4 regions of the Brevibacterium sp. genome follow, and region 1 is predicted to be linked to each of the others. Evidence: riboswitches for the same ligand, from Rfam matches in the RefSeq annotation. Region 1 holds a riboswitch; each other region holds the start of a gene.
What was found. Region 1 has a riboswitch for thiamine pyrophosphate ahead of ACTIIH_RS14490 (TenA family protein). Riboswitches for the same ligand answer to the same signal wherever they lie in the genome.
Positions count from the first base shown of each region.

Region 2: linked by a shared signal. The riboswitch ahead of ACTIIH_RS06530 (hydroxyethylthiazole kinase) and the one ahead of ACTIIH_RS14490 (TenA family protein) in region 1 are both predicted to bind thiamine pyrophosphate.
Region 3: linked by a shared signal. The riboswitch ahead of ACTIIH_RS07060 (ECF transporter S component) and the one ahead of ACTIIH_RS14490 (TenA family protein) in region 1 are both predicted to bind thiamine pyrophosphate.
Region 4: linked by a shared signal. The riboswitch ahead of thiO (glycine oxidase ThiO) and the one ahead of ACTIIH_RS14490 (TenA family protein) in region 1 are both predicted to bind thiamine pyrophosphate.

Region 1 covers NZ_JBQDYQ010000072.1:2,847-10,152, reverse strand. The annotation lists gene ACTIIH_RS14515 (hypothetical protein) at 1-762, opposite strand, end outside; gene ACTIIH_RS14510 (HutD family protein) at 991-1,614, opposite strand; gene ACTIIH_RS14505 (VOC family protein) at 1,662-2,024, opposite strand; gene ACTIIH_RS14500 (hypothetical protein) at 2,614-3,174, shown strand; gene ACTIIH_RS14495 (uridine kinase) at 3,171-3,848, shown strand; TPP riboswitch at 3,877-3,982, shown strand; gene ACTIIH_RS14490 (TenA family protein) at 3,977-4,669, shown strand; gene ACTIIH_RS14485 (phytoene desaturase family protein) at 4,724-6,205, shown strand; gene ACTIIH_RS14480 (hypothetical protein) at 6,222-7,306, opposite strand, start outside.
Region 2 covers NZ_JBQDYQ010000015.1:44,106-51,411, forward strand. The annotation lists gene ACTIIH_RS06515 (substrate-binding domain-containing protein) at 1-700, shown strand, start outside; gene ACTIIH_RS06520 (ATP-binding cassette domain-containing protein) at 799-1,623, shown strand; gene ACTIIH_RS06525 (sugar ABC transporter permease) at 1,620-2,831, shown strand; TPP riboswitch at 3,048-3,181, shown strand; gene ACTIIH_RS06530 (hydroxyethylthiazole kinase) at 3,169-4,083, shown strand; gene thiE (thiamine phosphate synthase) at 4,080-4,850, shown strand; gene thiD (bifunctional hydroxymethylpyrimidine kinase/phosphomethylpyrimidine kinase) at 4,847-5,776, shown strand; gene ACTIIH_RS06545 (TenA family protein) at 5,895-6,635, shown strand; gene ACTIIH_RS06550 (DUF1648 domain-containing protein) at 6,688-7,212, opposite strand.
Region 3 covers NZ_JBQDYQ010000018.1:1,935-9,240, reverse strand. The annotation lists gene ACTIIH_RS07085 (class I SAM-dependent methyltransferase) at 1-587, shown strand, start outside; gene ACTIIH_RS07080 (putative quinol monooxygenase) at 663-983, shown strand; gene ACTIIH_RS07075 (hypothetical protein) at 1,034-1,576, shown strand; gene ACTIIH_RS07070 (energy-coupling factor transporter transmembrane component T family protein) at 1,599-2,444, opposite strand; gene ACTIIH_RS07065 (ABC transporter ATP-binding protein) at 2,437-3,969, opposite strand; gene ACTIIH_RS07060 (ECF transporter S component) at 3,969-4,595, opposite strand; TPP riboswitch at 4,618-4,726, opposite strand; gene ACTIIH_RS07055 (fibronectin type III domain-containing protein) at 4,874-6,514, shown strand; gene ACTIIH_RS07050 (universal stress protein) at 6,551-7,306, opposite strand, start outside.
Region 4 covers NZ_JBQDYQ010000002.1:17,892-25,197, forward strand. The annotation lists gene ACTIIH_RS00835 (mismatch-specific DNA-glycosylase) at 1-580, opposite strand, end outside; gene ACTIIH_RS00840 (SRPBCC family protein) at 604-1,119, shown strand; gene moeB (molybdopterin-synthase adenylyltransferase MoeB) at 1,090-2,370, opposite strand; gene ACTIIH_RS00850 (thiazole synthase) at 2,367-3,134, opposite strand; gene thiS (sulfur carrier protein ThiS) at 3,136-3,393, opposite strand; gene thiO (glycine oxidase ThiO) at 3,390-4,550, opposite strand; TPP riboswitch at 4,540-4,642, opposite strand; gene thiE (thiamine phosphate synthase) at 4,654-5,337, shown strand; gene ACTIIH_RS00870 (ketopantoate reductase family protein) at 5,334-6,299, shown strand; gene ACTIIH_RS00875 (histone deacetylase) at 6,253-6,828, opposite strand; gene ACTIIH_RS00880 (alpha-hydroxy acid oxidase) at 7,067-7,306, shown strand, end outside.

The DNA of each region.
Region 1 (7,306 bases):
AACGACCGCGCCGAGTCCGATTCCGAAGGCGGCGACGCCGATCGTCAGCGGGTAGAGGACCCGTTTGCGGCGCAGCTTCTGCCACCAGGTACGGGATCCGCCCTTGGTGTCATCGGCGTCCCCGTCCTCGTTCTCGGCCTCCTCTTCCGTCGCCGAGGCGGCCGTTGCGGTCGCCTTGCCGGCCGCGGGTTCCGGTGGGGTGAAGGCCGAATCCGAGGCGAGTGAGAGATCGACGGCAGCGGTCTTCCCGTTGGGGGTCTTCGCGATCTTCGCTTTGACTGCCGGGGCGAGTTTGGATCCGACCGCTTGGATCTTCTCCTTGCCTTTGTCGAGGCTGCGGCCGTAGAGGGTGACGGCCAGTGCGGTGACGATGCTGGCGACTCCGGCGCCGACGACAGTGCCCGCGACGCCGAGCTGCCCGCCGATGACCGACGAGGTCGCTGCAGCGCCTGCGCCTGCCAACAGCTGAGTGGCCGAGATCCGGCCCTCTGAGGATTTCTCCGCTTTCTTGTCCTCGACCGTCTCTGCCGCTTCGGCGACGGCGGTCGGGGAGGCAGCCGTGGCCGAAGCAGGCGTCTGTGAGCCAGCGGCTGTGTCCGGCAACGGCCTCGTCTGCTGTTGAGTAGTCTGGCCGTCGTGGCGGATCGGGTTGGGCGGCATCACCGTGGTGACGACGTGTTCGGTGGGTTCGGCCACAGGGGTCGGGTGGGAGCTGACGACCTCTTCGGTGATCAGGGGCAGGGTCTGGGAATGTTCCGGCATACGAGTGTCACCGTTGTGCTCGCACTCATCGTTTTTGCCGCTGTCTCCGACCGTCAAAGTTCCTCCAAAGTCCGGTGGAGAACCATTCTCGGACTTGTACGTTCGGGCATCCTGACACTGGTTGCCCGAAGCTGGGAGAGACCTGATGGAAACGGTCGGGTAAGGCTCTGCCACCAGGGATGATGCGCGGGGATGTGACGCCGGGGACAATCGGCTCCCACCGACTTCTCAGTTGCGCGCGTCGCACCTGCCGGCGTGCAGAACGACCACCGGGATCTCGTCTGGAACAGCCTCACCCGGGTCGAGTTCGAACAGCTGAAAACGAGGGAAATCGACATCGGCTTCGACAGTGAGCACCAACCGGATTCCGTCGGCTGGAACCGGCCGACCGAAGCACATCTGCAGCTCGCCAGAAGCGGATTCGGATTCTCTGCCCGAGCCAGTGCCCGAGTCAGCGCCTGAGCCAACGCCCGTGTCGGCACCAGCGTCGCAGGCGACGTCGTCTGTGCTGTCATCGGCGACCATGAGGTTGACGGCGAAGCAGGGGTCGGCCAAATCGACGAGGCTCACGTTCTGCTCTCCGTGGAAGTGCACCGGTCGGAGGGCCGGCACGCGATGCATATGACCGTCGATCTCAAGGGCCACCTCGGCGGTGGGCTGGAAGGTGCGCGCCATCCCGGGCAGGGCCGAGAACGGGCCCACATGTTCGAGTCGAGCGATGCTCAACCGCCAAGGACGCAGCCCCGGAGTCAGCTGCGCGGAGTCAGCCAGGGAGACGAGCTCAGTGGTCTGACCAGCACCATTGGCCCACAGGACAGGATTACGGTCAGCAAACGAGGCGAGCGCGCGCATGACTCAGCCCACCACGGACGGGTGGGGCCGCCTCGGTGATGGTGTGGTCATCCTTTGCACAGGCAGAACGGGTGACCGGCCGGGTCGAGGAACACGCGGAACGTCTCTCCCGGCTGTTCGGGGGCTTTGCCCGCACCGATCTCGAGCACGGACTCCTCAGCAACATCGAGGTCGTCGACGATGACGTCGAGGTGCATCTGCTGCGGGTGGGCCTGACCGGGCCAGCTGGGCGCGTGATAGTCCTCGACCTGCTGAATGCACAGCGGGGGCCAGGAATCGGAGGTGACTTCCGCCCAGGTGCCGTCCTCCTCGACCGCGACCTTCCAATCGAGGAGCTGCCCGTAGAACTCTGCGAGTTCGGCGGCGTCAGGAGCATCGAGTACGACCACAGGTTGCTTTGCGATAGCCATGACCTGAGTCTACGCCGCAGCACGGACATGACGAAGGGGCCAACGACGGTCGGGGTGGCGTAGGATCGTTGAGCAGATCCGCCGGGCGAGCAATCGCGCCGGCACCCCGAGCAAAGGTGCGCGATGAGTTCTCACATGCTGCCCGTCGGCAATGCTGCCGCGGTGCACATCATCCACGACAATCCGGAATGGATGGCCCCGTTCACGGAGGCACTCGACCGCCTCGGTGTCGCCCATGTCGAATGGCTCCTGCCCGACGCATCGATCGATCTCGCCGCCGAGCCCCCACAGGGGGTGTTCTGGTCGCGGCTGTCTGCGTCGGCGCACACCCGGACCGATCCGCATGTGAAGGAGTACGGGCGTGCCGTCCTCGACTGGCTCGCCGCCGCCGACCGCCGAGTCATCAACGGTCGCGACGTCTACGAGCTCGAGGTGAGCAAGGTCCGTCAGCATCGCGAGCTGGCCGGCCGGGGCTTCGACGTTCCGCCCACAGCGGCCGCGTTCGGACCGCGGGCGCTCGTCGACGCCGCGGCCGGCTTCACTCCCCCCGTTCATCACGAAGCACAATCAGGGCGGCAAGGGCCTCGGTGTGCGTCGCTTCGACTCCCACGCCGAGCTCGAGGCGGTCGCCGACGAGTTCGCGCCCGGTGGTGCGAACGCGCCGATCGACGGCATCACCCTCGTCCAGGAGTATGTGCAGCCTGCCCAGCCGTTCATCACCCGTGCCGAGTTCATCGGCGGACGCTTCCACTATGCGGTGCGCGTCGACGTCTCAGGTGGGTCGTTCGAGCTGTGCCCGGCCGATGCCTGCACGATTCCGGGCGCCGGGGCTGATCCCGAGGTCGAGGCGGTCCCCCAGTTCGACCGCCGTGAGGAGATCACGGCCGGAACACCGCTCATCGCTCGGCTCGAGACGCTGGTGGCCGACCTCGGCATCGAGATCGCCGGCGTCGAGTTCATCGAGACCGCCGACGGCCGTCAGGTCGTCTACGACATCAACACGAACACGAACTACAACCCGTCCGTCGAGTCCGCCGAAAAGTCGGCGGGTAGTCAGCCTGCCGCGGACCGTATCGCGGAGTACGTGGCGTACACCCTCGCCGAGGCGGCCACGCAGTCGCTATCCCCCGCCGGGTCCGTAGCCCGGTGAGTTCCCGGGGCACGGCCCTACGAAACCTGCTGGCTGAGCTCCGCGCAGTCCGGCCGGGGCATCGTGCGCTCATTGCCCTCGACGGGGTCGATGGGGCCGGGAAGACGATGCTCGCTCACGAGCTCGTGAATTTGGCCAAAACCGCTGCGGACGTACCTGGATATGTTTCCGGCCGCCGGGTCACCGCCATCCGCATCGATGGCTTCCACCACGCTCGGGCGATCCGCTACGCCCAAGGCACGGGGCCAGACACCTTCTATCGCCGTTCCTATGACTACGGAGCATTCGTCGAGTCCGTCGTCGAACCATTTCGACGAGGCGACTCGGTCGTTCCAGCTGTGTGGGACGTCGACAAGGATCGGCCGATTGCTCCGGAGCCTCTGAGTCTGCCGAACGACTGTGTCCTCCTCATCGAGGGAATCTTCCTCCACCGTCCCGAGCTTGTGGATCGATGGGATGCGAGCGTGTGGGTCGATGTTCCGTTTGAAGTCTCGGTCCCACGAGGGAACGAGCGGTTTGCCGGAGCCTTCGATGCCGATCCCGAGGCCACATCGAATCATCGCTATGTCCGCGGTCAACGACTGTACTTCTCTGAGGCGTCTCCGCGGGAGAAGGCGACATGGGTATTCGACAATCGAGACCTGGACCGGCCGAACCTGATCCGGTCCTACTGACAACTCTCCTTACCTTGGTGATAGTGTCGAAGCGCTGCAGGGGAGCGCCGATCAACAGGCGCTGAGAGTGCGAGAGCAGACCCTTTGAACCTGATCCGGTGAGTACCGGCGGAGGGAGTGGAACAACGATGACAACCACAGGCATCGGTGCATCGATCGAGGTGGCCGCCTACGGAGCGGTGTCCGAGCTGATGAGTTCGACGAGCAGACAATGGGCGGCGGCGGTCGACCACAGATTCGTCCGGGAGCTCTTCGCAGGCAGCATCGACGACGCCGTGATGCGCGACTATCTGGTGCAGGATTATCAGTTCTTCGAGTCATTTCTGTCCATGCTCGGCGCGTGCGTCGCCCACGCCGATGAACTCGAGGCGAAGCTGCGGTTCGCTCGACAACTGGGAATGCTCGTCGCCGATGAGGACACCTATTTCGTCGACTCATTCGCCGAATTGGGAATCGATCCAGCCGATTACCTCCACCCGGAACTAACCGCCCCGACGGTTGGGTTCCGCGATCTCATGGACGACTCCGTCGCTTCGGCGTCGTATCCGCAGCTGCTCGTCGTCCTCGTCGTCGCCGAATGGCTCTATCTCGACTGGGCCGAGTCCGGTGAGGAAATGCCGCAGCGACAGGTTCACCGAGGATGGATCGACCTCCACCGAGGCGAGGCTTTCCGCGGGTGGGTGCAGTTCCTCGTCGATGAGCTCGAGCGCGTATTCCAGGCAGCCGACGACCAGAGCTCAAAGGCTGAGTCCCTCACCCGCGTCTGGCAGCGGGCCGTCGATCTCGAATGCGCCTTCTTCGACAACGTGTACGACAACTGAGCTTCCAGGGTCTGCACTCCGCAGCCGTCCACCTCACTGACCTAGACTGGCCACATGAGCACTGGTGTTGATGCAGTCGTCGTCGGAAGTGGTCCCAACGGCATGGCCGCCGCGGTCACCCTGGCCCGCGCCGGGCTGAGTGTCGAAGTGTTCGAGGCTCAGCCGACGATCGGCGGCGGTGCCCGCACCCTCGACCTCGGGCTGGCCCCAGGCATCACTCACGACATCTGCTCGGCCGTCCACCCACTGGCCATCGCCAGTCCCTTCTTCGTCGACTTCGACCTGCGCGCTCGCGGCATGGAGCTGACGACTCCCGATATCTCCTATGCCCAACCGCTGGATAACAAGCCCGCCGCGCTGGCCTTCCACGATCTCCATGAGACGGTCGACCGCCTCGGCGAGGCAGGACCCGAATGGCGGCGATTCTTCGCACCGCTCCTCGAACGTGTCGATGACGCGATCTGGCTCTCCCTCGGTGACAAACGCTCCGTGCCCGAGACCCTGCGCGACGTTCCAGGCATCGCGAACATCGTGAAATTCGGTCTCCGACTGCTGAGCCAGGCCAGTCCTGCCTGGAACATTCCTCTCTCCCACGAATCCTCCCAGGCCCTGTTCACCGGTGTCGCCGCGCACGCGATCGGCGGGCTGCCTGCCATGGGCACCGCGGCCACGGCCACGATGCTCTCGACCGTCGCCCACGCCGGAGGCTGGCCCTCCCCCATCGGCGGATCCCAGGCGATCATCAACCACCTCGTCGCCGATCTCGAAGCCCACGGCGGCACTGTGCACGCAAACTCCCCGATCACCCACGTCACAGACCTGCCCAAGGCCCGCGCCTATCTGCTCGACACCTCGGCGTTGGGCGCGGCGCAGATCTTCTCCGGCCTGCTGCCGGACCAGGTCGACAAGAGCCTGCGGGGGTTCAAACAGGGCAATGCCGCGGCGAAGGTCGATTTCGTCCTCAATGGGCCGGTCCCCTGGTCCGACCCTGAGGTGGGGCGCGCCGGAACCATCCATGTCGGCGGCTCACGGGCGCAGATGGCCGCCGCCGAGGCGCAGGTGACGAACGGCCGCATGCCGGCCGATCCTGTCTGCCTCGTCTCCGACCCCACCGTGTTCGACCCATCACGCGAGGTGAACGGCCTGCGCCCACTGTGGACGTATGCGCACGTGCCCTTCGATTGTCCGCTCGACCCGACGGAATACATCACGAGGCAGCTCGAACGCTTCGCCCCGGGCTTCCGCGACCGCATCGTCGCCCACAACGCGATCCCAGCCTCCGAGATGGCCGGGCACAACCAGAACTACATCGGCGGGGACATCGCCACCGGTGTTGTGTCGTTCTACCGGATGATGGCCAGGCCGCGCACGAGCTGGGACAACTACAGCCTCGGCGTGCCCGGTGCCTTCCTGTGCTCGGCGGCGACCCCACCGGCACCGGGCGTGCACGGAATGAACGGCTGGTTCTCCGCCCGCCGGGCACTCAAAACCCGTTTCGGCATCGACGAGACACCCAGTCTGTCCCCGGTCGACTGACTTTCATTCAGCTGACTCAGCCCCGCACCCACCGATCAGCGTCGCCGTCATAGCGCCATTCGGCCACCTCGGTGACGGCCTCGATGACGTTGTTCAGCCAAAACGTCGTATCCGGATGCCACCCTGCCACGAGACTCGCCGTCCGATCATCCGTATTACCTGCCGTGGGGACGGTCTCCGCTTCCTCGCCGAGGCGGCCCTCCGTCACGTCGATGACCGCACCGGCCGCGCGCAGATAGCCGGACAGACCCACGTGTACACCGTCGAATTCCTCGGACACCCGTGACCAATCGGGAATGACCCACCGACCCTTGCGCCCGGTGGTCTCGAACCACACGTGGCGGCGCTGCGCGGTGACGTCGAGCGGATAGCGCCTGCACAGATCCGCCCAATCCTCAGGTCCGCGAATCTCGGCGATGCGGGCATCCGGGCGCAGTTTCAGACGGCATGCTCGGGCACGCTCGAGACCGAAATCGTCCTCGACGAGTTCGACGCCGATCAGGGTTCCGTCCGGCCAGGTCCCCGTCGACGACCAGAGCCCGTCTGGCGGAGTCGACCACCATTCGCCGCTGACCTCCTCGTAGGGGTTCTTGGCGAAGTCGTGACGGTACTCTGTTTCGGTGGTGAGGACATCTGCGAGCCACTCGTCCAACCCCCACGAGAGCCTCGCTCCGTCTCGCTCGAGAGGCGGATAGAGATCGGTCAGCGTGATCGCAGGCGCCGCTGTCGAATCAACAGGACCTAGGGGCCGGTCGAATACTGCAGGCAGCCCACTGCGATGATCTGCGTCATCCCAAGCCAGAGCCCATTGATTGCCCGGGTGCAGAGGCGCTGTCCAGACATCGAGCAGGCCAGTGGATATGAGCATCTCCGCGAAGGGGCGCAGAGCTTCCCGCACCTCTGGGGCAGCAGCGATCTGATCGGCACCGTGAGGAGGCTGCCAGTACATGGCGCCGGAGATGACTTCGGCCATCTCGTTCTCCAGGTCAATTTGAGTCGGCCTCAGCGGTGTGACGCGTCGCAGGGTTGCCGCGACGTCCTGGGCAGTGACGTCTCCGGGTTCCGGTTCGGAGTCTCCCTCGCCGAGGTACATCGCCACCG
Region 2 (7,306 bases), on a different contig from region 1:
GATCCCGGTCATCTCCTACGACCGTTTCTTCGAGGGCGCGGACTACTACACCTCGTTCGATAACAAGAAGATCGGCAACCTCCAAGGCCAGGCCGTGCTCGACGGGCTCAAGGAGGCCGGAGTCGACCCGAAATCGGGCCCGGTGTGGATGGTCAACGGTGACCCGAAAGACCCGAACGCCGCGGACTTCAAGGCCGGTGCCGAAGAGACTCTCAAAGGTGCCGGCGTCGATATCGCCGCCAGCCATGACACCCTCGACTGGAACCCCGACGACGCCCGCCAGTGGGTCGAAGGTCAGCTGCAGGGCGACGGTGAGAAGCCGATCGCCATCTACGCGGCCAACGACGGCACCGCCGGCGGCGTCATCGCCGCGACGAAGAAGGCCAAGGTCGAAACCGTGGTGACCGGCCAGGACGCTGAGGTCGACGGTCTGCAGAACATCCTCAAGGGTGATCAGTTCGCCACGATCTACAAGTCGATCCCACCGCAGGCGGAGTTCGCCGCCAAGGCCGCTGTGGCTCTGGCTGCGGGCGAGGACGTCGAAGCGAGCACGACCTACAAAGACACCCCGACGGACTTCGTCGAGGCCAAGGTCGTGACCAAGGACAACATCAAGGACATCGTCGGCGACCAGATCAAGGCCTCTGATATCTGCACGAGCAAGGTGGAGAAGCTCTGTGCCGATGCCGGCGTGAAGTGAGCACGTGCGCGCTCACGATCTGATGCGACCGACCTCGAGCCGGCGACCATCACCGGTCGCCGGCTGCCGGGGTCAACGACTGCGACAAGTAGGAACAGATGACACCAGACACCCCTGACCAGGCATCTGCGGCGACGCGGACGCCGGGCAGCGACAGCGAGCCGGTGCTCGAACTGCGCGGAATCAACAAGCGATTCGGTGCCGTTCAGGCACTGACCGACATCAATCTCAGCGTCGGCCGCGGCGAGGTCGTCGGCCTTGTCGGCGACAACGGCGCCGGCAAATCGACGCTGATCAAGGTCATCGCCGGAGTCCATGCCGCCGATGAGGGCGAGCTCATCATGAACGGAACGGCGCAGAGGTTCTCCTCCCCGAAGGACGCGCAGAGGGCCGGAGTGGCCACCGTGTTCCAAGACTTGGCCCTGTGCGAGAACCTCGACGTCGTCGCCAACCTCTTCCTCGGACATGAGAAGACCCGCGGCGGAGTGCTCGACGAGGTGTCCATGGAGGCCAAATCCTGGGAGCTGCTGCGCAGTCTGTCAGCGAAGATCCCGAGCGTGCGAGTGCCGATCGCGGCCCTGTCCGGCGGTCAGCGTCAGACCGTCGCGATCGCTCGCTCGCTGCTGGGCGAACCCTCCCTGGTCATGCTCGACGAGCCGACGGCGGCGCTCGGTGTCGCCCAGACGGCCGAGGTGCTCAACCTCATCGAACGGCTGAAGGAACGTGACCTCGGGGTGCTGCTCGTCAGCCACAATATGGCTGACGTGCAGGCTGTGTGCGAGCGGGTGCACGTGCTGCGCTTGGGCAAGGACGCCGGTGACTTCCCTGGCGACGAACGCACGGACGTGCTCGTGGCCGCGATCACCGGGGCCAGCGACAACGTCGTGACCAAGCGTGCGGCACGGAGGGGTGAGCGTCGATGACCCGCAATTCCTTCATCACCGACGAACGGATCACTCACGAAGGCGTCGTCGGAACGTTCCTGCGACGGGTCAAAGAGGGCCAGCTCGGATCGTTCCCGGTCATCTTCGCCCTCATCGTCATCGTCATCGTCTTCCAGACGGCCGACTCGAACTTCATCTCTCCGGCCAACCTCGTCAACCTCTCCACCCAGGTCGCATTCCTCGCGATACTTGCCCTGGGCATCAACCTCATCCTGCTCCTCGGCGAGATCGACCTCTCCCTGGCGCAGTTGGGCGGATTGGCCGCCTCGCTGCTCGGTGTTCTGGTGGTGAGGCAAGGTGTGCCGCCGGCCCTGGCGCTGGTCATCATGCTGCTGCTCGGCCTGGTCGTCGGTGCGATCCAGGGCTGGTTCTTCGCCGTCGTCGGCATCCCGGCGTTCGTGGTGACCCTGGCCGGCTTGCTCGCGTTCACCGGCCTGACGCTGACAACCCTGGGTACGCAGAAGAACCTGTCGATGTCGGACACCTTCGCCTTCGACTTCGCGAGCTTCTATTTCCCGGCGATCTGGGCCTATGTCTTCGGTGCGATCGCGATCATCGGATTCGGCGTCGGCATCATCTATTCGAAGTTGCGCCGCCACAGGGAGGGTCTCAGTGCTCCGAGCTGGACTTCGGTGATCGTGAGGATCGTCCTGTTGGCCGCGATCGTGTTCGGCTTCCTCATCCTCGTCAATCAGGACTTCGGTCTGGCGATGCCGTTCTTCCTCATGATCGTCATCGCGATCATCATCGACCTCGTGCTGCGCAAGACCCGTTATGGTCGTTCGATCTACGCCGTCGGCGGCAAGGTCGAAGCCGCCCGGCGTGCCGGCATCCGCGTGACCTGGGTGCGCATCAGCGTGTTCATGGCTGCCGGAGTGCTGGCCGCTCTGTTCGGATTCATCAAGACCGGAGTGACGACGAACGCGGGATCGACGCTGGTGAGCACGCAGGACCTGCTCAACGCGATCGCTGCGGCCGTCATCGGCGGCACCTCGCTGTTCGGTGGTCGCGGAACCGCCTGGGCGGCAGTGCTCGGCGCACTGGTCGTCGGCGCGATCAACAACGGTCTCTACCTCATCGGCTTCAACTCCGATGCACAGCAGATCATCACCGCGCTCGTCTTGCTCACCGCCGTCGTCATCGATGCGCTCAGCCGCCGCGGCCAGAGGTACGTCGGGCGCGGGTAGTGCCGGGTCGGCGGCACAGGGGCGTCCGCTCAGCGCTGAGCGCTCAAGTTGTCGTCGACCGCTCGGTTCCGCAAGAGCACCCTCTGCCGACCGCTCGCCTTAGCTTCGAGCGCGCAATGCACAGCTTGATGCAGCGACGTTAAGTCGAGCGGTCGGTGCTGAGCAACCAAGCAGCGCATGGAGTCGCTCCGCATCAGTCAGGCTGATACAGTCGATGCCAATGACATGGGGTGCCTCATGAGGATCCGTTCGCACCGAAGAGCTGCGCACGGAGGACACCGAGGCTGAGAGAACACCCATCGAACCTGATCTGGGCCATACTAGCGAAGGGATCGTCATGGTTGACTTCGACCTGCGTTCTGCGAATGCGCGACTGCGCGCAATCAACCCACTCATCCAATGCATCACGAACACCGTCGTGCAGCAGTTCAGCGCGAACGTGCTCCTGGCCGTCGGCGCCTCCCCGGCGATGCTCGACCATGAAGCCGATGCCGGACAGTTCGCCGGGATCGCCAGCGGAGTCCTCGTCAACTTCGGCACCGCCTCGAACCATCAGCTGCTCGCCGCCGATGCTGCCATCGACGTCGCCACCGCCGCCGGCAAGCCCTGGGTCCTCGACCCCGTGAGCGTCGGCGCCGTCGACTTCCGCACCTCCCGCATCCGCCGCGCCGCCGCCGATCACCCGACCGCCATCCGCGGCAACGCCTCCGAGATCGCCGCACTCGCCGGCGTGGGACTCGGTGGACGCGGAGTCGACTCCACCGATGAAGTCGACGCCGTCCTTCCCGCCGCTGCGAAGCTGGCCAGAGAAACCGGGGCGACCGTCGCCGTATCCGGACCCACCGATGCCGTCGTCGCCCATATCGACGGCACCGATCACGTCGCCCGCATCACCGGCGGCCACGAATTCATGCCGCTGGTCATCGGCACCGGCTGCTCACTCGGCGCCGTCACCGTCGCCTACTTGGCCGCCGCCCGTGCCGGACTGGCCGACCCCGACGCCGACGTCTCAGCAATCAGCGCCCCCGAGCAGTCCGCGAACGGTGGGGCCGCCTCGGCGAAGTTCGAAGCTGTCGTCGCCGCCCACGCCCACTTCGCGGTCGCCGGGGAACTCGCCGCCGATGGTGCGAAGGGTCCGGGCAGCTACTCGGTGAGCTTCCTCGACGCTCTCCACACCGTCGACGGTGACCGACTCGCGCAGGCGAGAATCGGCCTCGACACGCTCACGGCCGGCGAAGGCGCCCAGGCATGACCGCCGGATCCCGCCACATCGCTGACAACCCGAACGGCGCTGCCGTGACCGACGGCGCTGCCGCGACCGACGGCGCTGCCGCGACCGACCGCTTCGCCGGAATCGACACGCGCCTCTACCTCGTCACCGACTCCGCGCAATGCGAAGCCGCCGGTCGCAGCGTCGCCGAGACCGTGCAGGCCGCCGTCGCCGGGGGAGTGGGCATCGTCCAGGTCCGCGACAAAGACATCGACGACGCAAGCTTCTATTCGCTCACCCGCCAGGTCATCGCCGCCGTCGACGCCGCCACCCGCGGCACCGACCGCACGGTCCCCGTCGTCCTCAACGACCGCGTCGAGGTGGCCCTCCGCCTCATCGACGAAGGCGAGAACGTGCACATCCACGTCGGCCAAACTGACACCACCGTCGCCGAGGTGCGCGCGGTCCTGGGTGCGGAACCGCTCATCGGTCTCTCGGCCGCGAACAGCGACGAATTCGCCGCCGCCCGCGACTCCGGAGTCGTCGACCTCGTCGGCATCGGACCGGTCTATGACACCTCCACGAAAGCCGACGCCCCCGACGGCATCGGACCGGACCGCCTCGGCGAACTGGCGGCAGAAGCCGGCCTCCCCGCCGTCGCGATCGGCGGCATCACCGCCGACCGTGCCCCCGACCTGCACGGACGTGGTCTGATCGGAATCTGCGTGGTCTCGGCGATCTGCCTGGCCGACGATCCGAAGTCGGCGGCCGAAGAGCTGCTGGCCGCTTTCACCGGGAGCGACCAATGACGACCCGCCCGCCGATCACCTTGTCCATCGCCGGCACCGACCCGTCCGGCGGCGCCGGAATCCAAGCCGACCTCAAGACCTTCACCGCGCGGAAGACCATGGGCACGACCGTCATCACCGCCCTCGTCGCGCAGAACACGCACGGGGTGTCGCGCGTCTATCCGGTCGACGTCGATTTCGTCGCCGATCAGTTCGACTCCGTGCTCGGTGACCTGCCCGTCGATGCGACGAAATCGGGGATGCTCGGCAGCCGTGACCTCGTCGAACTCGTCGTCGCCCGCGCGGCAGAAAGCCGGCTCGGCTTCTATACCGTCGATCCGGTGATGATCGCGACCTCCGGCCATCGCCTCCTCGAGGCCGATGCCGTCGACGCCGTGCGCACCCAACTGCTGCCCGTCGCCGACCTCATCACCCCCAACCTCCCCGAGGCGGCCCTGCTCATCAGCGATGACGAACCCGAAGCGCAGACGACTGAGGCCATGCGTGACCAGGCTCGTCGCCTGCTCGAACGCGGTCCCGGAGCGGTCCTGCTCAAGGGCGGACACGGCAGCGATGACGAAGTCATCGACATCCTCGCCACCGCCGATGGCCAGGTCCGTGAGTTCACCCATCCTCGCGTGACGACGATGAACACGCACGGAACCGGGTGCACTCTGTCGGCCGCGATCACCGCCGAGGTGGCCGTCCTCGGCCGTGAACGCGCAGCTGTCGCCGGGGGACCTGCCGATCCGGCGGCCCCGACCGGGAAAGATCGGTCACGCGCGGCGATCGGGTCGGACATCCTCGGCGAGGCTGTCGGCAATGCCCTCGATTTTCTCGCTCGCGCCCTGAACTCGGCTGCGGACTGGCAGCTGAGCCTGGATCCGGAGGGCGCTCACGGACCCGTCGACCACCAGGTCGACATCGTCCGCGGTCGACCCGCCTGACCGGCCCCGACACACGCACCGCCCTTTCAATCGAAACACCCCGGCACACGCACCACCCCGGCACACTGACCATCCCGGCACACGAACCACCACATCACACGAGCACAGAGGAGTTCCCATGACCGTCACCTTTACCGCCGGCCCACTGACCACCCAGCTGTGGGACCGCGTTCGCCCCATCGTCAAGCAGATCGAAGAGCTGCCGTTCCTCGCCCAGCTCGCCGACGGCAGACTCGATCCGAAGGCCTTCGTCAATTACATCTCGCAGGACAGCCTCTACCTGAACGGATATGCCAAGGCCATGTCGTTCCTGGCCGCGAAGACCGCCGACCGTGACGAATCCCGATTCTGGGCCGGATCCGCCGCCGAGGCGATCACCGTCGAAGAGGAGATGCACGCAGAACTGCTCGCCGACGCCCGACTCACCTCGGCGCTGGAGGAGCTCACAGCGGAAGGCTCCCGTTTCAAGGCCTCCCCGACGACGCTGGGTTACGTGTCCTTCCTCGTCGCCAACGCCGCCTGCCGATCCTACGGCGAAGGCGTGGCCTCAGTGCTGCCCTGCTTCTGGGTGTACGCCCATATGGGCAAGGTGCTTGTCGACCGGGCCGGGCAGATGGCCGACGACCACCCCTACCGCACCTGGGTGCAGACCTACGACTCTCCCGACTTCGACGAATCGACCCGCCACGCCGTGCAGATCCTCGAACAGGAACTCGCGAAGGCCCCGAGCGAGGAAGCCGCCCGCATGCGCGCCGCCTTCGAACAGGCCTGCGTCTTCGAACTCCACTTCTGGGCCTCGGCACACGCCATGCAGAACTGGGACGTCTCCGTGTTCCTCCCCGAGGACTTCACCGTCTGATTCCAGGGAGCATCGGATCCCCCTCACCGAGGTGGCCCTGACCTTGAGTCGGTCACCTCGGTGGGGTGAGCCTGCGGTAGAAACGCCAGACGGCGAGCCCCGTGGCGGCGAGGAAGACGGCCGTCGGCACGAACGTCAGCCATTCCGGCATCGTTGCCGAACGCGCCCCCTCGGCGATGATGACGAGGATGGCTGCGACGAGCAGGGCGGTGAGCCCCGCGGTGATGCGCAGCAGCTCCATGAGGCAGTCGACGAGGTAGGTCTTCTCGCCGCGCTCGAGCCAATACTCCTTGTGCGGGGCATTGATGAGCGAGACCGGAAGTTTCTCGAACAGCGGCCTGATCGACATCAGAGCGGGCAGGCCGACGCCTATCGGCAGGAAGATCCACAGGAGGCCCGTTTTCGACGTCCAGTCATCAGGTTGGCCACCGGAGTCGAAATGCGTGGCAATATTGCCGGGCGCCTGCACCCAGAACCAGACGCAGACCCCGATGAAGACGAGTATCGAGGCGACCGCGAAGATGAGCGCGGCGGTCTCGCTCGATGGGTTCCGATGCGGCTCTGGAGAGGAAGGCATGTTGTCACCTTGACAACAGCAGCGTGCTACTTGCCCGCGGCGATCGACAGGCAGGTTCGCACCCGACTGAGGTTACTGAGGGTCATGCAGACTG
Region 3 (7,306 bases), on a different contig from region 1:
AGTGGAACAAGGTACGCAGGGCCAACCCCGATCATTCGGCGAATTACGCGCAGCGGTGGCGTGATCTCGCGGCCGCCGGGCACGACATCGGCGGTGAGGCTAGGTTCGTCAACGCCATGGCTCCGCGGGGATCGCGCATCCTCGACGCCGGCTGCGGAACCGGACGGGCCGGGGGACAGCTCATCGACGAAGGGCACACCGTCTTCGGCGTCGACCTCGACGAATTCCTCATCTCCGTCGCCGAGGAGGACTTCCCCAGCGGGGAATGGCACACCGGCGACCTCGCCGACTTCGATTTCGCCGGTGCCGGAATCACCGAGATCGACGTGGCATTCTGCGCCGGAAACGTCCTGTCCTTCCTCGATCCCGCCTCGCGTCGGCAGACCCTCGGCAACATCAAGTCGACCCTCAAACACGGCGGTCGATTCGTGTCCGGCTTCGGTGCCGGACGCGGGTACGATTTCGACGACTTCATCGAAGACGTCAAAGCCACGGGGATGTTCGTCGACCAGAAGTTCTCCACTTGGGAGCTGCGTCCCTTCGAAGCTGACAGCGACTTCCTCGTCCTCATCGCCGAAAGGCTGTGAGCCGGTCGATTCGCAATTGCGGCCGAACTAAGCTGGGATCGACCCGTACTGCTGATCAGCTGAAGGAGAATGATCATGATCTTCATCGTCGTGAAGTATGACGTGAAACCCGAAAGTGTCGAGAAGTTCCCCGAAGCCGTTCGGACCTTCACTGAGGCGACCCGCGCCGAACCCGGCAACCTCTTCTTCGAATGGTCGAAGAGCCTGGAGAACCCGAACGAGTTCGTCCTCGTCGAGGCTTTCACCGACGAAGGCGCAGAACCGCACGTCACCAGCGATCACTTCGCTGCCGGCCTCGAAGCCATGCGCCCGCATCTGGTCTCGACCCCGAAGATCATCTCCCGCAAGATCGACGGCGAAGGCTGGGACGAGATGGGCGAACTCAAGATCGACTGATCGCCTTCCGGGCCTTCAAACGGGGCCGATTGGGCGAATAGACTTCTGCCATGGCGACCAAAGCGCAGAACATCGCATCGATCGAAAAGGCCCTCGACGAATCATGGGCCGACACCCGTGCTCGCCTCGAAGCGGCCGGGGGAGCGTCGGCGAGTCACAAAGAACTCGCCGACGCTCTCTATCCCCAGTTCGACGGCAAGGTCGACAACCACGGCTGGTGGGTCCAAGGCGCCGTCGTCGCCTATGAGCAGGAGATCGGCCGTCGCGTCCCCGGCCAGCGTGCCGACGGCACCTTCGACGTCGCCGTGTCCCGCACGATCCCCGGCGACCGTTCCGAACTCATCGCAAAGTTCGGCTCTCTGGTCGGCAATACCCTCAACGAGGTGGCCCTCGACGGCGATCCCCGCACCTCGGAGACGGCGAAGCGCTCCTTCTGGCGAGCCAACCTCGACGGCGGCATCAAGGTCGAAGCCGCAGCCGAGACGAAGAGCGACGACAAGACCCTCTTCGTCCTCACCACCTCCAAACTGCCCAGCCCCGAAGCCCTCGAGGAATGGCGGGCCTTCGGCAAGGACATCCTCAATCAGCTCTGAGTTGTGCCATATCCGCGTCGCCTCACCCGATGATCGGGTTCCAGACTCCGAGCACGTGAGCCGCACCGATCGCGATCCCGCCGACAGCCAGACTGAGAAGCACCGCCACGACATCTCGGGTTGCGAAACTCGACCGCCTGCGCCACGTGCGGCCCGGACGACCGAATGCCCGGCCCTCCATCGCCATCGCCAGGGTCGTTGCCCGGCGAATCGAGACCACGAGCAGAACGAACACCCCGCTGAAGAGGCTGCCCGTGCGCCGCAGAAGCGTACCGCCGGCGACGCCTCTGGCCCGCCTGGCCATCGCCAGCACCTGCCACTCACTGACCAACAATCCAAGCAGACGCGACGCCGCCAGAACAGAGACCACGACGACCTCGGGCAGCCGCAGATGCTGGATGAGCGAATCGGCGAGGTCCCGCGGATCGATCGTCGAGGCGAGCACGATGAGCGGGATCGCCAGGGCCAGGGCGCGCACGAAGATCGCTGCGGCAGCGGCCAACGAACCCGTGGTGAATAGGACGGGTCCGACATCGACGACCACATCCCCGGTCTTCTCCGCCAGCAGAGCCGTGCCCCAAGCGGCGAGCAGAGCACCGGCGGGCAGGAACCACAGCCGCTTGGCTGCGGCCACGAGATCGAGCCCCGTCGCCGGCAGAGCCAGCAATGCCGCCAGCAGCACCACCCCGGCAGAGACCAGATCGATGCTCAGCAGCGCCCCGACCATGAGGATGAGGGCGACTGCGATCTTCGTCAGCGGATTGCACCGCCCCAAAGCGGTCGAACGCACCACGGGGATGAGCTGCCCCGGATCCTGTACCGCGACCTCGGGGGAGTGGCGAGAATACACATCGAGGCCCTTACTCACCGCGCTCACCCGCCCTGACATGCGAATCCGACTGATTGTCGTCGGCTCGCTCTTCGTGGCTGCGGTCGCCGAGTTCGAGGAGATCGGCCCCGATGGCCTCGAGGAATGCGTGATCATGGCTGACCGCGACCACCGCGGAACCGTGTTCCAAGGCATCGAGGAACATCTCCACCAACCCCGCCCACGTCAGCGCATCCTGACCGAAGGTCGGCTCATCGACGATGAGCACCCGGGGCCGGGGAGCCAGCATCGCCGCCACCGACAGGCGACGCTTCTCCCCACCTGAGAGACTCTGCGGATGAGCCTGCGCCAAACCGGTGAGACCGAGTCCCGCAAGAAGTTCATCCACCCGAGACTGCGACTCGGCGGCAGACCACCCGGCCAGCCGGGGACCCAGCTCGAGTTCGGCCGCCACGCTCGAGGTGAGGAACTGGTGTGCCGGTTCCTGGAAGACCATGCCGATGCGCGCCGCCAACTGCTTCGACGGCCAGGCGAAAGGCTGGGGCCGTTTGGCTCCTTCCCGCAGGGCCGCCTCTGCGAGGACCTGCCCGGAGAATTCGGGCAGCAGGCCCGCCAAGGTCAGAGCCGTGGTCGATTTGCCTGCCCCGTTCGCACCGACGATTCCGAGAGCCTGACCGGCGCTCAGGCTCAGGTCCAGGCCGGTCGCGGCGGGGGTGGCCATGCGCGGTCGAGCAACGCTGAGCCGATCAGTGCGCAGCAGTACCTCGCCGAGGCGGCCCGACGTCCCACCGATTCCTGCGGCCCCGCCTCGGCACGGGGTGGGGGAGTCCTGCGGCATCCAGATGCCGCAGCCGATGAGCATTTCGGTCAGGTCCGAATCGGTGAAGATCCGCTCGGGCGGACCTTGGGCAGCGATGCCTTTGCGGCCGAGCACGATGACCCGGTCGACGTGATCGATCCACAGCTCCACCCGGTGTTCGACGACGAGCATGGTCGCCTGTGTCTCGGCCTGCACGGTGAGCACGGCATCGCGGACCTCGGTCGCCGAGGCGGGATCGATATTGGCCGTCGGCTCGTCGAGGACGATGACCTCCGGGGCCATCGCATGGATCCCGGCCAGAGCCAGCCGCTGCTTCTGCCCACCGGACAGGGCAGCACTCGGATGCTCCGGGGCCAGATCGAGTCCCATCGCATGCAGGGACTCGGGGACCTGAGCCTCGATGGCCTCGGCCGGAAGTCCGAGGTTCTCCATCCCGAACGCCACATCATCACCGATGCGGGAGAAGATCACCTGCGAATCGGGATCTTGGAGGACCAGCCCGGTGCAGCCTCGGCGAGGATCCGGTTTCTCACCGCCGACGAGGAGTTCACCGGTGGCTTCACCCGATTCCTCGGGCAGGACACCGGCAACGGCGTGGAGGAACGTCGATTTGCCGGCCCCGGAGGCGCCGAGCAGCAGCACCTTCTCTCCGGCCGCGATCTGCAGGTCGAGCGGACCGACTGCCGGCCCCTCACGGTCTGTATGCGTCCATGAGAAGTCGGAGGCCGTGATCGGCAGGGCCATCAGCGACGGCCGGAGGCGAAGGAGCTCAGAGCCCCGGTGGCCGCGATCGCCCGGTAGGCATACCACGCGCCGATGCCGGAGATGACGAGGCCGGAGATGATCGCGCAGACCGCGTAGATCGCCTGGAAGCCGAACTGCCATTCGGCGTTGTACATGATGTTCTCGCTCACGGCCATGAACGCCGCGGCCAGCACTCCCGAAGCGGCGGTGACCCACAGGGTGAAGCGTTTGTAGCCGAAGGCGGCGAAGACGAGTTCGGCACCGAGGCCCTGCAGCAGACCCGAGAGCAGAACGGTCGCCCCGAAGTGGGAGCCGAGCACGGCTTCGACGGTCGCGGCGATGAGTTCGCACAGGAGTGCGGCACCGGGTTTGCGGATGATGGCACCGGCCAGCGGACCGGCCAGCACCCAGAGTCCGGCGATGAGGCCGATCGACGGCGGGAATGCCTGGAAGGCGAGTTCGAGAACCTTCCAGCTCAGCGCGAGCACCCAGAAGACGAGTCCCACGGCGATGCCGAGCACGGCGGTGGTGACATAGTCGACGACCCGCCACTGCTTGGATTTCGGTGCCGCGGTGAAGGCTTGCGCACGGGTGGGGGTGGTGGTCGGCGTAGTGGTGTTCGGCATTGTGCCTCCTCATATCAAGGAGGGGTGAAGAGTCTCGACTTCCTTCGGCGGTACTGACCGCATCAGGTTCGAGGGTCTGCAGCTTCTTCTGCACTCTCAGCGCCCCTGACGGCGCTCCCCTGTCGTAGCCACCACTGTACAACAGGTGAGAGAAGCAGCAACCGGGAGCGGAGGCGACGCGGGGGCCGGGAGTCGTCATCGGCGATTCACCTCCCGTTCCCGGTCTCGTCGACGAGCCTTAGAACGACCAGACACTGCTGATCGGTAGGACTGGGCGGGTGAATACGCATCGGCTCAAGCGACCACTCAGTGCCCTGTCCGCCGCCACCCTGCTCGCCGCACTCGTGGCGGCCCCGGTGCCCGTGCGCGCCGAACCGTCTCTCGGCTCGGGCGGCCCGAGCTCGACCGCGAGCCAGGACCCGCCGGACCCGCCCGCCGAGGGGGATGCGGGGAGCGAATCGATCACCGATCCCGTATTGCAGATCGGAGCCGACCCGACGACGCGCGACCTCTCTTGGATGAGTGAGAACTCCGGCGGGGGAGAGGTCCGGTGGGCGCCGGTCAGTGAACTCGAGGGACGCGAACTTCCCGCCGACGCGGCAGCGGCTGAGACCACAGACTCCGGCCTTGCCACCGACCTCAAACGTCACTACAACCATGCGAGCATGACCGGCCTGGAACCCGGCACCGACTACGCCTACCAGGTCGGCAGCGACGAGGACGGGTTCACCGAGGTGCAGCAGTTCACCATGGCATCTGCCGGAGGAGGTGACGAATTCCTCGTCTTCGGCGACCCCCAGGTCGGCGCCGGAGGCGGAGATCCCGACGATGCCACCGGTTGGGACCGGACCCTGTCGTCGGCCGTGGCCACTGCCGACGACCCGAGCTTCTTCTACTCGCTGGGAGACCAGGTCAACTCCGCCGGCAACCAAGAGCAGTATGCGCAGTACTTGGCCCCGGAAGCGACCCGGACGATCCCGCAGGCGACGACGATCGGCAACCACGACGTGTCGTCGAAAGCCTACGAACAGCACTTCAACCGACCCAATGTCAGCCACGACCACGGCGGCGGCGGAATCATCACCTCCGGCGGTGACTACTGGTTCATCGAAGACGGAGTCCTGTTTCTCAACATCAACTCGAACAGTTCGGACATGGACGCCCACGCCGAATTCATCGACGAGGTCGTCGCCGAACACGGTGGCCAGGTGCGGTGGACTGTGCTCGGGTTTCACCATTCGATCTATTCGACGGCAACACATTGGAACGATCTCGATGTGAAGCGGCTGCGGAAGGCGATCCCACCGGTCGCGGCCCGCAATGACATCGACCTCGTCGTCTCCGGCCACGACCACATCTTTAACCGCACCTTCCTCATGGACGGGGAGCGCAAGCCCGTCGAGGGCTCCGAAGCGGGAGCCGATGAGGAGAAGGAAGACGGGCAGACGCTCTACCTCACGCTGACCTCGTCATCGGGGTCGAAGTTCTACGACTACGTTCCCGGCCTCGACTGGGAAGGCAAGAGCGTCCACAACGACATGCCCGCCTTCACCCGGGTCCGCGTCAGCGACGAAGCGCTGCGGGCGACGACCTATGAGGTGCCCACTGGGGGAGCGTCGGCCGATGGCGAACGGGCGGAAGCGCAGGCCGCAGCCGAGCAGATCGACGATGTCGAACTCAGGCGCGCCGAGGCGGAAGAACCCGCCCCGGATGACGATGCCGAAGCGGCCGAGGCGAACGCCGTAGGAACGGGCGATGATTCGGATTCATCCGGGACCGCCTCGGCGAGCGGGGATAGAGACCTGCCCCGCACCGGCGGTGGGCCTGCACTGCCCTTGGCTGTCGGCGCGGGGGCGCTGGCACTCGGCGCGGTACTCCTCGTGGCGAGCCGTCGCCGTCGAGGTGCCGGACTTAGCTGATCGGCACAGCCTTGCTGGTCAACCCGCCGCTGTCGCTCAGCTCGGAACCACCATGACCGGACCCTCGGCGTGGTTGAGGACTCCGCGCGAGACGGATCCCAGCAGAGCGCTGCGGATCCGTCCGCGCCCACGGGTGCCCATCACCGTCAGCTGTGCGCGGGAGCTGATCCCGACGAGAGTCTCCGTGGGATCGCCGACCGGCACCGAGGTGGTCACCGCCAGATCCGGGAACTGCTCGGCCAGCGTCGCGGTTTCCTTCTCGAGTGATTCGGTCAGCTGCCTCTGCCGACGAGCGGTGGCCTCGGAGCTGAGCTCGAGGTTGGGGTACCAGTAGAGCCACTCCTCTCCGGCTGGAAGCACGGCGATGACCTCGAGAGGAGCCCCGCGCACTGCGGCTTCGGCGGCGGCAGTGACCATCGCGACCCGAGCGGGGTCCGAGCCGTCGACGCCCACGGCCACCGGTCCATGCGACTCAGCCGACGTGGCGTGGTGAGGGATGACGATCGTCGGACAGTGGGCGTGAGCCGGCACAGCGGTTGACACCGAACCGAGGGCCCGGCCCACGAATCCGCCGCGACCGCGCGCACCGACGATGATGATCTCGGCATCGGCACTCAACGTGGTGATGACCCCCGCGGCATCGCCCGGAGCAGTGAGGAAGCTCTTCTCCCCGGGGTGGTCACGGACGAGCTCGACCGCCTCGGCGAGGGTCTTCTCCGCTTGCTTCCTCGCCTTCTCGTCTTCGGGCTCGCTGGGAATCGACGCCATGTTCGGATAGATCATCGTCGGCAG
Region 4 (7,306 bases), on a different contig from region 1:
CGTTGAGCCCGCTGGGCTGCGGCACCACATGCAGAGCCACCTCATCGGGCCACCCTTCGATCAGCGTCGTATCCTGCTGACCGAGCTGAGCCTTCGGCTGTGCGAAACCAGTCCTGAACGCGGTGATCCCGGCGATCGCCACGGCACGGGGGCGGACATCGGAAAGACGACCGATGAGGTGGGCCGCCCCCTCACGCAGCTCCTGCCGAGAGAGTTCGTCGGCCCGGACAGTGGCTCGCCCGATGAGGTTGGTCAGGCCGATGCCGCGACGAAGCAGCTGCTGTTCATCCGCAGGCTCGAGCCCATGAGAGGCATCGACCTGGTGGTCGGTCAGGCCCGCCTGATGCAGAGACGGCCAGAACCGATTGCCGGGACGCGCGAACGGCGCATTCACCGCAGCCGTCCACAGCCCCGGGTTGATGCCGACGATGAGCAGCTTCAGCCCTGAGGAATCGCTCGGCAGAATATCGTCGATCGCGTTCGGATCATCCGTCGCGAAATCCGCAAGGTCATTCTTGGTCGGTTTGCGACCGCCCAGAGGCGATGGCCGACGATTGCTGACGAAGTTGTGCTCACTCACACCTTTCACACTACCGTCGCACCATGAGCCACGATCATGTGACCCCACGACCCGGAGAGTCCGCACCCTTCCATTTCGAGGACAGGTGGATCGTCGACGCCGGAATCGAATCGGTGTGGGCTGTTCTCGAACGGGTCGACCAGTGGCCGGGGTGGTGGCCGGGACTGACAGCAGCCGAAAAGGTCGGAGCAGCACAGGCTGACGTTGACGCCGCCGATCTGCCGGTGACCCCAGGCAGCCGAGCCCGCCTTCTGGTCCACGCCCCGATCGGGTGGTCCCTGCGCTTCTCCATCGAAGTCGACGAGGTCGACGCGCCCCATCACATCCGCTTCCGGGCGAATGGTGATCTGCGTGGCGAAGGCCGATGGACTCTGACCGCCTCGGCGGGCGTGACGACAATCGATTCTCTGTGGTGTGTGACGACGGGCACAACGATCATCAGAGCGATGCGACCGCTGTCCGGACTCATGCACGGAGCAGTGATGAGAGCCGGCGAACGGGGACTGCGATCACGACTGGCCGACCAATCCGGCTCCTGAGCTAAGCGGTCGCTGAGCCGCTGAAGCTGCCGGTTGCTGGTCCCTCTGTTCTGCCGAGGCCCGAGTGACGTCCTCCCACGCATCGATGCCGCCGGCAAGGGAGCGCAGACGGACTCCGGCCGGCACCGAACCGGACAGAATCTGGGCGGCTTCGGCCGACCGGGCCCCGGACTTGCAGTGGATGACGATATTGACCGGTGACCCTGCTCGACCGGAGTCACCGAGCGCCGACTCCAGGGCCTGCCACCCGCCGTCTCGGAGGCCGCCGAGGGGCAGGTGCACCGAGCCGGGGATGACCGCCAGTTCACGTTCCCAGTCCTCCCGCACATCGACGACAAGCACATCGTCTTCGACGGACAGGAATTCGGCGACGTCGATCTCATCCGCCGCAGGCTCTGCCATGCCGCCGCCGTCAAGGTCCGCAGCACAGGCGGCAGCCACCTCGGTGAGATCAGTGACCGGGGGACGGTCGGGATCGGGGGAGAACCGCAGGGTCGAGTACTCCCCGGACAACGCCTCATAACGCAGCAGCCGACCGATGAAAGGGGCACCGATGCCGCAGATGAGTTTGATCGCCTCGGTCGCCATCGCCGAGCCCACGGTTCCGCACAGTACGCCGAGGACCCCGCCCTCGGCGCAGTTGAGCACCGAATCGGGTGCCGGGATATCCGGGAACAGGTCGCGCAACATCGGCCCGTGACCGGGAACGAACGTGCTCACCTGACCGGCGAAGCGGAAGATCGTGCCCCACACCAGCGGGGTGCCGGTGAGTTCGGAGGCATCATTGGACAGATACCGGGTGGCGAAGTTGTCCGCCCCGTCGATGACGACATCGTGTTCACCGAAGAGACCGAGCGCATTCTCCGGGCTCAGCCGTCCCTCGATCGTGCGCACCTCGAGGTTCGGATCGAGCCGGTGCACGGCATCGGCGGCAGAGGTGACCTTCGGTCGGCCCACATCGTCATCCCGGTGGATGATCTGGCGCTGCAGGTTCGACGACTCGACCACATCGTCATCGATGATGGTCAGTTGTCCGACCCCGGCGGCCGCGAGATAGCTGAGCACCGGTGAACCGAGTCCGCCAGCGCCGATGACCAGCACCGAGGCGGCCCGCAGACGCCGTTGTCCCTGAAGTCCGAATCCCGGCAGGCTCAGGTGCCTGGAGTAGCGTTCCAGCTCCGTCCGGGACAGAGATTCCACGGGGTCGACGAGAGGCGGCAGCGACGGAGGAGTGGCGGCAGCGGTGGTCATTGTGCTGCGACCATTCCGTCGAACGGCGATGATGCCACTGCCAACGGTCGTTTGGGGATCCTCCCGGCTCCGGCCGCCAGATGTCCGGCGTCGACGGCCAAAGCCATCGCCCGGGCCATGGCGTGGGCGTCGTGAGCGCGAGTGACGGCAGAAGCCAGGAGAACCGCGGTGCACCCGAGCTCCATCGCCAAGGCGGCGTCCGAAGCGGTTCCGACACCGGCGTCGAGGATGACGGGCACCTGCGCGCGGGAGACGATGGTCTCGATGTTGTGAGGGTTGAGGATGCCCAGCCCACTGCCGATCGGAGCACCTGCCGGCATCACCACGGCCACCCCGGCATCCTCCAGACGTTTCGCCAGAGCCGGATCATCGTTCGTATAGGCGAAGACCGTGAACCCGTCGAGGACGAGCTCCTCGGCGGCGGTGAAGAGCTCGACGGGGTCCGGGAGCAGGGTGTCCTCATCGGCGATGACCTCGAGCTTCACCCAGTTCGTCTCCAGGGCCTCCCTGGCCAGTCGGGCGGTGAGCACGGCATCACGGGCCGTATAGCAGCCGGCGGTGTTCGGCAGCACCCGGATTCCCAGACGCTGCAGCATGGTGAACACCGAGTCCCGGGACTCGGCGTCGAAGCGGCGCATCGCCACCGTGGTCAGCTCGGTTCCCGAGGCCACGAGGGCGTCTTCGAGGATGCTCAGGGAACTCGCCCCACCCGTGCCCATCACGAGGCGAGACGACATCTCCACGTCATCGACCATCCAGCTCATCTCAGCCTCCCTGCACTGCGGTGACGATGTCGACGGTGTGCCCGTCGGCCAGGGCGAACCCGGACCAGGCACCGCGACGGATGACCTCGCCGTCGACGGCCAGGGCCAGCCCTAAGCGTCCGCCGTCGGCCGGTGTCCCATCGGGATTCAGCTCCCGTCCGGTGACCTCGGCGATGAGGTCGAGCGCCGAGGTGGCACCCGGCAGCTCATGATTGTCGCCGTTGAGGACGATGGTCGGTGGGTGGTCGCGATCGGTCATGAGTTGCTCCTCATCGGGTAGGCGGTGGTGTGGTCTGTGGTGAAGCGGAGTGGGGACACGGACTCGAGCGTCCCGTCAGGAGGCCAGTCGGAGGCAGCACCCAGGGCGAGCTCGGCGCCGAGCCGGCCGCCGAACGGGGCCAAGAGGATGCCATGGCGGAAGTAGCCGGTGCTCACGACGCAGCCGGGATCGATGCGCCCGATCATCGGCAGGTCGTCGGGCGAGCCGGGCCGGGCTCGGGTGGTGATGTCGGTGATCTCCGCGTCGAGGATGCCCGGGACCAATCGCTGCCCGTCAGAGAGCAGCCGGTGGATCGCCCCGGCAGGGGTGCCGGAGAGCCCGTCCTCACGGGAACTGGCACCGAGCACGATCTCACCGTCGGGGCGTGGGACCAGGTAGACGGGGCGACCGTTGACCAACCCGCGGATGGTCCGATTCAGCAGGGGAGTCGCCTCGGCGGGGGCACGCAAGCGCAGCACATCACCCCAGACTTCCCGGATCGGCAGCGGCGGGGCACCGGCGATCTCGGTGGTGGCGCTGCCGGCGCAGACGACCACCTGATCGGCTTCCAACCGGCGTCCGTCTCCCAGTGTGACGCCGGTTGTCGCCGCACCATCCCCCAGCAGCTCGGCCACTCGCTGCCGGATGAGCAGCGACTCTGAACCAGCCGCAAGCGCAGACAGCAGTCCCGCCGATACACGACGCGGATCGATCGAGTGATCACCGGGAATGTTCACAGCCCCGGCCACGGCAGGCGACAGCGACGGTTCGATATGGCGGGCAGCACTGCCGGTGATGAGCTCGGTGGCGAAACCCGATCGCGATTGTGCTTCGCGCAGTTCCCGCAGAGCCTGCAGATCAGCCCGGTCACCCGCACACACCAAGGTCCCGGCATCTGTGAAACCGAGATCGGTGCCGGCGGCGCTCGCCACCTCGGCGGCGAATTCCGGAAACATCTGAGCCGAGGTCCGCATCAGCGGATACAGGGGAGTCTGTCCCCAGACCACCTCGGCGGCGGGAGCGATCATCCCCGCGGCGGCATGGCTCGCCCCCTGGGCGGGGGCAGGATCGATGATGGTGACTTCGGCACCGAGACGGCGCAGATACCAGGCCGTGGACAGGCCGATGATCCCGGCGCCGACGACGATGACTCTCACAGCTTCTCCCTCCGGCGGCATGATCCGCATCAGGTCTGACGGTCGGCCTTACGCCCTCTCAGCCTCGTTGGGAGGCTCCCGCGAACTCCTCTACTCTATGACCATGACCACACAGATGCCACCGCGCACCGCAGCGCGGCAGACGAAGAGAGCCTGGAGGCAGGCCCGTTTGGCCGAAGCGTCGCTCTACCTGTGCACCGATGCCCGGACCGCTCAAGGCGACCTCGCCGAGTTCCTCGACGCCGCCTACCGTGGGGGAGTCGACATCATCCAGCTGAGGGACAAGAGCCTCGAGGCCCGCGCCGAGATCGCAGCATTGGAAGTCCTCAGGGATGTCGCCGCACGCCACGGCAAACTCTTCTCCGTCAACGACCGCGCCGATGTCGCGCTGCTGACCGACGCAGATGTCTTCCACGTCGGTCAGGGAGATCTCACCAGCAGTCAGGCCCGGGCCGTGCTCGGGCCCGACGTCATCCTCGGACGCTCCACTCATTCCCTCGAGCAGGCGCTCGCCGCCGAGGCGGACCCGGAGACCGACTATTTCTGTGTCGGACCGGTCTGGGAGACCCCGACGAAACCCGGCCGTGCCGCTGTGGGGACGGCACTGCTGACCGCCGCCGCCGCCGAGGCGAGCAAACCGTGGTTCGCGATCGGCGGCATCGCGGCAGGGGAGAGGCTGGACGCGATCCGGCAGGCGGGCGCGAACCGTGCCGTCGTCGTCCGTGCGATAACCTCGGCAGACGACCCCGCTGCGGCCGCACGGGAGCTCAAAGAGGAGTTGGAATGACCCCAGCAGCTGACAGCGCATCCGACACAACCGGTGCAGGTGCCGACCTGTCGATCCTCATCGCCGGGGCAGGGGCCACCGGTGGGGCGTTCGGCACCTATCTGCAGGAAGCCGGACGCGATGTCACATTCCTGCTCCGGCAGGCACGGGCCGCGAGGGTCCGCACGGAGGGACTGCGCTTCACTGCGCCCGGTGATGATCGGACGAATCAGGTCGATGTCATCACCGCTGAGGAGCTCGCAGCCGCACCACAGACCTTCGACCTCGTCATCGTCGCGGTCAAAGCAGGCGGCCTCGACTCGGTCATCGCCGATATCGGACCGGCTGTGGGCGAGCAGACGACGATCATCCCGTTCCTCAACGGTATGGCCCAGATAGAGAAGCTGCAGTACAGGTACCCCGGGCAGGTGCTCGGAGGGTTCGTCAAGATCGTCGGCACCATCAGGGACGGAGCCGTCGTCCAGCTCACCGACCTTGCGGTGATGACCATCGGCGACCTTCACGCCGCGGCCGTACCCACGCGAATCTCCGCGGCTCTCGACGTCCCCGGATTCAAGCTCCAGATCGTCGACGGAATTATCGACGGGCTGTGGGAGAAGTGGACCTTCATCGCCGCGGCGGGAGTCGTCACATGCCTGTTCCGCGCTCCCGTCGGGGCGATCATGGCGGCCGGCGGCAGATCGCACGTGCATGCCATCATCGACGAACTCGAAGCCGTGGCGACCGCGGCCGGACACCCGGTGTCGGAGGCCTCCCACGACATGACGCTGCAGATGCTCACCGCGGACGGTTCGGCCTTCACCTCATCCCTCTACCGGGATGTGACGGCAGGGCTGCCGAGCGAAACGGAGCACATCCTCGGCGATCTGTCGGCCAAGGCAGAGGAGTTAGGAGTCGCGACTCCGCTGCTCGACCTCACGCTTGTGCAGCTGCGGGCCGGGGAAGCCCAGAAGCGGCTCTGACCTCGGCCGTGCCCGTGCGCAGCATCGCCAGATACGGCTCCTGCGGCTGAGTGTGTTCGATGTCGGTCGAACTGTGGGCGGCGGTGAATGTGACCATGGGGACGTCGTCGGCATCATCGAGGGCGAGCAGCGTTTCGTAGCCGCCCGGACCCAGAGAATGGGAGCTGCCTGCCGGCAGGTCGAAGACGAGGCGTTCGAGCGGACTGTCGGGCTCGGGCGGACGGTTCATCTCCTGGGCGGCCACATCGGCGAACTGTTCGGCCGTGATGAGGTAGGCCTTGGCCGGGGTCGGTCCGGGGGCGGAATGATCATAGAAGGCCATGCCGCCGCCCCACACCGTCGATTCGCCGGCGAAGTAGATCGTTCCGGGCAGTTCGATCCCGGCTTCGGCGCGGGGAAGTGTGCCGTCTCTGGCGCCCGGGTAGGTCACCTTAGCGCCGGGCGGTCGCCCGCCCTGCAGATAGCAGGCGAGCCGATCGCGAGCCATGTTCGATCCGTAGCTGACGTACCACACATGTGTTTGAGACATCCCCTCCATCATGACATCTCGGGCTCGGAGTTCGTCGGATCGGCATCCGCCGCGTCCGGCGCGTCGGCTGCGTTCGCCTCCGCTGCGACTGAGGCGGCGAACGGCTCTTCGTCTCGGTCAGCTCCGTCGAAAAGGCGATCAGCTCCATCTTCGATAAACTCGGCCTCCAGGCAGGGGAGACCATGAGCCGACGTGTCGCGGCAGTGCTCGCCTACCTCAACCGAGAACGAGGAGAGAAATGAAGCGCCGACTGCCCGATCTGAGAGAACTCGCCCCCTTGCTGCAGTTCGACCTGCCCCGACTCGACCGGGTTGCAGCCAGATTGGAGTCGGCCGCGGACATCTGGGACCTTCGCCGCATCGCCAAGCGCGTGACACCGACCGCACCGTTCGACTATGTCGACGGTGCGGCTCTGGATGAGCGGACCCTGGCGAAGAACCGTGAGGCGCTCGGCACCGTCGAGCTCCTTCCCCGCATC